2 linked regions of the Trichocoleus sp. FACHB-46 genome follow. The protein of the gene in region 1 binds, or shares a complex with, the protein of each later gene. Links are inferred from orthologs where the notes say so. Each region holds a gene or a part of one and is shown on either strand. Other genes may lie near its edges.

Evidence for each region. Proteins that work in one complex are often made in the same cells at the same time.
Region 2: the proteins of hisH (region 1) and hisF are in contact, whole or in part, in a crystal structure (PDB 6RU0), measured with the Thermotoga maritima proteins. The link is inferred for Trichocoleus sp. FACHB-46 from one-to-one orthologs. Residues at the interface, in WP_004080484.1 of Thermotoga maritima: Asn15, Arg18, Arg22, Arg117, Leu118, Pro119, His120, Met121, Gly122, Trp123, Asn124, Asn134, Gly135, Tyr136, Tyr138, Val140, Tyr158, Glu180, Lys181, Ser182, Ser183, Lys184, Ile185; in WP_004080486.1 of Thermotoga maritima: Met1, Leu2, Ala3, Arg5, Ser40, Glu41, Asp45, Glu46, Ala70, Glu71, Ile73, Asp74, Ile75, Pro76, Phe77, Asp98, Lys99, Ser122, Gln123, Glu161, Thr195, Leu196, Asn247, Arg249, Glu251.

Annotation. Positions count from the first base shown.
Region 1 is NZ_JACJOD010000006.1:624-4,485, forward strand. The notes cover bases 549-3,434. They hold hisH (imidazole glycerol phosphate synthase subunit HisH), read left to right. Parts: upstream 549-1,612; coding sequence 1,613-2,257; downstream 2,258-3,434. Other genes in these bases: H6F72_RS00240 (DUF3370 domain-containing protein), read right to left, coding at 549-926; H6F72_RS00245 (peptidase C15), read right to left, coding at 1,038-1,550; rsmD (16S rRNA (guanine(966)-N(2))-methyltransferase RsmD), read left to right, coding at 2,315-2,863; petG (cytochrome b6-f complex subunit V), read right to left, coding at 3,038-3,151; H6F72_RS00265 (cytochrome c), read left to right, coding at 3,386-3,434. In the rest of the region: more of H6F72_RS00240, read right to left, coding at 1-548; more of H6F72_RS00265, read left to right, coding at 3,435-3,760; H6F72_RS00270 (ABC transporter ATP-binding protein), read right to left, coding at 3,761-3,862. UniProt on the Escherichia coli protein: IGPS catalyzes the conversion of PRFAR and glutamine to IGP, AICAR and glutamate. The HisH subunit catalyzes the hydrolysis of glutamine to glutamate and ammonia as part of the synthesis of IGP and AICAR.
Region 2 is NZ_JACJOD010000014.1:59,157-61,915, reverse strand. It holds hisF (imidazole glycerol phosphate synthase subunit HisF), read right to left. Parts: upstream 1,886-2,759; coding sequence 1,115-1,885; downstream 1-1,114. Other genes in the region: H6F72_RS10615 (ArsA family ATPase), read left to right, coding at 2,445-2,759; H6F72_RS10620 (DUF2862 domain-containing protein), read left to right, coding at 2,093-2,287; H6F72_RS30200 (hypothetical protein), read right to left, coding at 607-954; H6F72_RS10635 (response regulator), read right to left, coding at 1-110.

The sequences.
Region 1 (3,862 bases):
CCAGCTAGTAATGTGCTGAGGCCATAGGAGAATGCTTGTCCTGCCGTCGGAATGGTTAGGAATTGGTTAGTGGGGCTATCGACAAGTTGAGATTGCCAGGTAGATCCTTGAGCGACTCCAGCGACTCGACTGTAAATTACTTGGCCTGTTTTGATATCTGGAGGTGTAGGAGTCCGATCGCGTGGTCCTGATAACTCACCATTGTTCAAGAGGCTTTCCCATTCCTCTAGTGTGGGAGCCCGTTCATTCCCATCTGCATTGGTCTGCGCAAACATCCCTAAAGTAGCCAGATAGACTGGTCCGTTGCTCCTTAAGCGCATTAATGTAGAGCGACCATTGATAGGCGGATCGAGAGTTTTAACTGGGATTGGGAGATTGAGGAGCATGCGGCTTTCCCCGGGTGGGATCACCAGTTGTGCTGGGAAGTCAGCTTGCCTTCTGCCTCGCAAGATATCATTCATGGCGCGATCGCCTGGGCCTGCGTAGACGCTCCCAGTTGGATTTTCAATGTAGGGAGGTAGCTCAATAAAGGGGGCATCTGGTTGGCTGAGATAACTAGCGGCTTGCAGGATATCAACGGTGACTGGTTGGCTGCTGGAGTTGTGGAGAATTGCACCTAAATACAGTGTCTTCAAATCTTCAGGGGTAGTCGCTTTAGCAATGTGATGTGCGAAGAGATCGAAGCGGCCCTGAAGGGGGACATTAAGATGAGCCGCAGGAAAGCGTTTATTTGCAGAAGGAAAGGTCGAAAGTAGAATCCCTTCTTTCTGCACTACTTCCGGGCTATTGCTATTGAAGACTAAAACATCATCTAACTGACCAGGTAACGCCCTGACTTCTTGCAGACGCACAAATTCTTCCGAAGGCGGTGGGGAAGGCGTAGGAGTGGCTTGAGCCAAAGTGAAGAGGGGCAACAACGAGAACATGTGGCAGTTTGCTCGAAACGTATCAATAATAAAAAGTTTACGGGGTGCGGTAAGTTTCTATATTTGCCTTTGAAAAAATTGATCGGTTGGAGTGAATTTGATCAATTTCAATTACAGGCTCAGCAAGCGCTGCATAATTGTTAAGAAATCGGGCACGACGAGTTCTAGGTTTTGTGGAGTCAAAACTGGTACGTGAACAAAGAGGCAATGATTCTGGAGCTTTTGCTCTCTGCAATATTTCAAGAGCGAGTAATAAAGCCAATTACAAACAAATTGGCCAGCATCGTGACTGATGGCTGTTATGCGTAGGGCTGCGATTAAGGACTCTAAATCTAGAGGTGTGGTGATAACCTCATCGCCATGCTTGCCATTGGACTCCACTGTGAGCAGACAGCGGCTTTCTGCCATGCCACAACAAAGGATGATGCTGGGTTGTAATTCATCTACTTTGGCTAGAAGCTGAGATGGGGCGATATTAAAATCGACTGGAATCTGGCGGAGAAAATGCAGTTGTTGGGGGTAAGGATTTTGGTGGGAGACTATTTCCAGTAAGTCATCAGAAGAGTTCGATTGCTGGTGGGGTTGCCAGGTGGCAAAAGAAGTGAGGAGAATGGTTTGTGGCATGAGAGGTAATCTACAACCAACTACAATGAAAGTACTTTGAATCAGCGCAGGGATGTGGGTTAATGGCAGTCATTGCAGTGGTCGATTATGACATGGGCAACTTGCACTCGGTTTGCAAAGGCTTGGAGCGAGCAGGAGCCACACCTCAAATTACCGATCGCCCTGATGAGATCGCTCAAGCAGATGCAGTTGTCCTCCCTGGCGTGGGAGCCTTTGACCCAGCAGTGCAACATCTGCGATCGCGCCATTTAGAAGCACCCATCAAACAAGCGATCGCCAGTGGTAAGCCATTTCTAGGCATTTGCTTAGGCTTGCAAATTTTGTTTGACGGCAGTGAGGAAGGCCAAGAACCAGGCTTAGGAATTGTGCCTGGGGTGGTGCGTCATTTTCGCCGAGAGCCTGGAATTACAATTCCCCACATGGGTTGGAATCAGCTCAACTTGACGCAACCCCAATTACCTATCTGGCAAAGCTTGCCTGCTCAGCCTTGGGTGTATTTTGTCCACTCTTACTATGTTGATCCTATTGATCCTCAAGCGCGGGCTGCCACAGTGACGCATGGTTCCCAAATCGTGACAGCGGCGATCGCCCGAGACAATTTGATGGCGGTGCAGTTCCATCCCGAAAAGTCTTCTGATGCAGGCTTACAGATTTTAGCGAACTTTGTCAGTCAGGTTCGGACTGCCAGTTTAGTTGAATCACGATAATTTCAATTATATTTTTCCCTGCGAGATGACTATGGTAAGCGATCGCTGCGTTGATCCATGAGTTTAAGGATTTATGGAAATCGCCAACTAAAGACTCTGCCTGGGCAGATTACTCGACCTACATCTGCTCGGGTTCGAGAAGCTTTGTTTAACATGTGGCAGGGAAAGGTGGAAGGCTGCCGTTGGTTAGATTTGTGTACAGGTAGCGGCGCGATGGGAGCAGAGGCACTGTGCCGGGGAGCTGCTTCAGTACTGGGGATTGAGCAATCGAGCCGAGCTTGTAGCTTGATTCGGCAAAATTGGCAGCAGGTAGCCAAACCAGAGCAGCAATTTCAGGTGTGGCGGGGGGATATCTTGCAGCGCTTGCCAGGAGCCGCCGGCCAACAGTTTGACTGCATTTATTTTGATCCGCCTTATGCTAGCGATTTGTATCAACCCGTTTTAGAGGCGATCGCGCATTATCAACTCCTAGCGCCAGGGGGCGAAGTAGCTGTGGAACATGACCCTCAAGGTTGGACAATCGGTCAAATACCCACGCTGGAAGTTTGCCGTGAGAAAAACTATGGCAACACTGCCTTAACGTTTTACTGTCAAGCTACGACTTGATATGCAGCCCTAGAAACCGATTTGGGCAATCTAGTAAGTAAAGGCAGGTTAACCCCTGTGTTGGGCCATATCTCAGGGCAATGTCAGCTTGGCGCGATCGCAAATCCTAGTCAAAAAATTAGCCCTGACCTAGGAGGAAAACTCCGAAAAGGCCAGGGCTAGATTTTATGGATTTTACAGGCCGAGCTGGTTGCCGCGACGGTACTGTAGGTACGCTGCAACAAACAATCCAGCTAGGGTGATGGGAATCAAACCGAGAACAATCCCAGAAAGCAAAGGCTCTACCACGTCAAATCTCCTTATGACCGTTTGCAGTACGTTAACGTTTCTTGCCTGTTTCTCATACTACTAGTATTTCACCAAGTTGATTTTGTTGGTTGAGGTTATGTGAGGCCACAGGATTGTTGACTTTAGTCAGCCATCTGAGAAAACTCTCTCAGGTTGCCTGCACGCTTTGAAACTTTTAAGCTATGTTATTGAATGAAAAATTCTTTGTATCTCTCGTTTACAGTTAGAAACCTTTTGGATAACCAGACGATTAAGCCCGAAATTTTAATTCAGAAGATCAGCTTAATTGCGCTGTCAATTTTGCTGACGATTTTGTTGGTGATTCTGGGTGTCCACCAATGGCAAGTTTCTGATCCTTACGTCAAGAGTGTGCTGTCTCTTAGAGGAGACCCAGTGCTGGGCCATGCCATCTTTCAAATGAATTGTGCTGGATGTCATGGGCTGGAAGCAGACGGTCGGGTGGGTCCAAGTTTGCGAAATATTTCTGGGCGAAAGTCAAAGTTGAAGCTAATTCATCAAGTGATTAGTGGCAGAACGCCCCCAATGCCACAATTCCAACCGAGTCCGCAAGAAATGACAGATTTGCTGAGCTATCTGGAAACGCTTTAACTAGCCAATTTGGAATTGTTGGGCGTAGAAGCGAGCATAGCGATCGCCTTGCGCTAAAAGTTCTGCATGAGTCCCGGATTCCACCACACGGCCTTTTTCCAA
Region 2 (2,759 bases), on another replicon or contig:
TCATCATCTACTACGAGCATTTTGGGCTTTTGAGGTTTTTCTAGGCTCATTAACTGACGACTAATATTATCAAGTTCGGGAATCGCAAGTTCTGGGATGGCGTTGTCCATACGGGTGTTAATAGATTTCTGCGGAAGATCTGGGTGAGCAACTCATCCACTTTATTCAAAGTTCCCAAAGACACTGGTGAGACTACAAACAAAGTTGTAAATGATAAATGCCAATATTATTGGACTATCAACTTAACTTTAGTTGTTTAAATTAGCCTCACAGCAGGTCAAAGGTTGGATAGATTGGACCCTAGATCGAACCAGATGCTATGTCTAATGCTAAGTCTAGAAGTGAAGAGGTGAAGCACTAAGCTAAGCCCTTCTAGTGTGGCCTCTAGTTCCGTATTTCTAACCTGATGCAGAGAAATTTCTAGTAAAGTTTAACTGCTTTCCTAGCCCAGGAAATTTGTATAATTTTGACTTTAAGTTTCGAATCTTATCGAGTTTTAAGCTTTCACCTGCTATCTCAGAATTGCTCAGAGCTGCGTTAGACCTAGCAACCCCAAGCATTTTATGAATTTTCTGTCGAAAGAACGAGACACCAATATTCTTGTTGTTAGGGATTTACAGTAGCGAAGGTTTGAGGAGCACGCTTCTGTAAGGTTTCTCGATGCAGCGGTAGGCTGATTTGGGCTACTTCTTCGGCTTGAATTTCCCAAATCGGCAGTTCGGAAAAAGTGTAGGTTACATAAGGACGCTGGGCGAGCTGGCTCACGTAACCCATGTAGTCGCCCATCATCAGATAAACTCCCATGATTGCAGCGGCGGCTGTCGCAACTAAGCACCCTGCCAGCATCAAAGAAAATTCTTGATGCTCAATGGCTTCTTGCATCAGGCGCAAGGCCCAGGTCACGAGGGCAATAACGACCATCAAAATAGCGAGAACGATCAAAGGAGTAAACATTGGTTGTTTACGAAAGGCAATCTTTACGGATTGTAACAGAAATTAAGATAGCCTAACCGGTAAGCTCCGTCCGGGATCTAGACCGCTGTCTGTGATTTCAGTGAATTGCCTTTGTTATCAGTTTTTTATCAGGAGAGGCTGAGAGTAAAACTAGCCAAAGTTACAGCAACCTTACGGGCACCTGATGATCAGCAAGGTGATGCTTAATCTGGCTCACCGTTAACTGACCGTAGTGCAGCAGAGATGCCAGCAGGGCTGCTTCGGCCTTACCTTCAGTTAGAACCGTATGGATATGCTCACAGTTTCCGGCACCGCCAGAGGCGATGACTGGGATCTGCACTTGCTCAGCAATGGTGCGGGTCAGCTCTACGTCGTAGCCTGCTTGGGTGCCATCCGCGTCCATACTGGTAATCAGCAATTCACCCGCTCCTCGTTGCTCGACTTCTTTGGCCCAGGCGATCGCATCGAGTCCTGTATTTTCTCGCCCACCCCGTACAAACACATCCCAACCGGGGTTGCTGGGATCTGGTCGCCGCCGAGCGTCAATGGCAATGACAATGCACTGTCTACCAAAGCGATCGCTGGCTCGATTGATTAAATCTGGGTCGCGTACCGCCGCAGAATTTAAACTGATTTTGTCAGCTCCCGCTCTTAACAAATTCTTAATTGTCTCTAAGTTTTGGATGCCTCCACCCACCGTCAAAGGAATGAACACTTGTTCGGCGGTACGGTGAACGACATCAAAAATGATGCCTCGGTCTTCGTGGGTTGCTGTAATATCCAAAAAGACCAGCTCATCAGCCCCAGCTGCGTTATAGGCTTGCGCCAACTCCACCGGATCGCCAGCGTCACGCAGATCTACGAAATTGACTCCTTTTACTACTCGTCCTGCTTTTACATCCAAGCAGGGCAAAATCCGCTTCGCTAACATCGCAGTTTCCTTGCACAGTATCAATATGGTGCCAGCAATGGCGGTTGATTGTGCAACCTCTACCAGCCCATTTGACTTTACCGCAGGAGCAGAGGCCAGGGTTTTTGATGGAACCAAATTTCTTGCCGCTAGGGATGCTGTTGCAATAGCAAGACGCTGATAGACTGTGAAATGGTTTGTAACAATTGAGTTCAACTAAGTTCAACCATGAAAGTCGGTCAAAAAGTACAACTTCGCCGTTTGAGAGATCGCGTTCCGCCTGCTGTTATTAGTAAATTGGGCCAAATTGGCACCATTCGTGATTTCAGGATGGTGGATAGCAGCAGTGTGGGCGTGCTCGTAGAGTTTGATGATAAATTTGCGACTTGGTTTTTTGAGGATGAAATAGAAGTAAGCCAATAGGACGGTTGCTGAAGTGAGCCAGTCTTGAAGCGCTCCGTTCTTACAGTGGTTGACGCTGAACCTACCGCTAAGCTGAGGACAGCCTTCAGTGCAGCCATTTAGCATAGAAGTCCTAGGCAGCAAATGAGTTGCGCGCTGTTGTTATAGGAAGCTTTTAATGTCCTTAATTTTGACGTTTTTAGGAAAAGGTGGCACAGGTCGGACAACGGTTGCGATCGCCACTGCTAAACGCTATGCCAGTGAAGGTAAGCGAGTCCTGCTCGTCGGTCAAGCGCCAGACCCAAACTTGGGTGTGTTGTTGGGAAATGCTTTGACGGCTGACCCTCAGGAAATTGCCTCTAACTTGCAGGCTGTGCAATTGCAAAGCGCTGCTTTGCTAGAACGCAGTTGGGAAGAAGTGAAGAAACTGGAAGCCCAGTATTTACGGACTCCAATCTTAAAGGCTGTGTTTGGTCAAGAGTTGGGGGTGCTA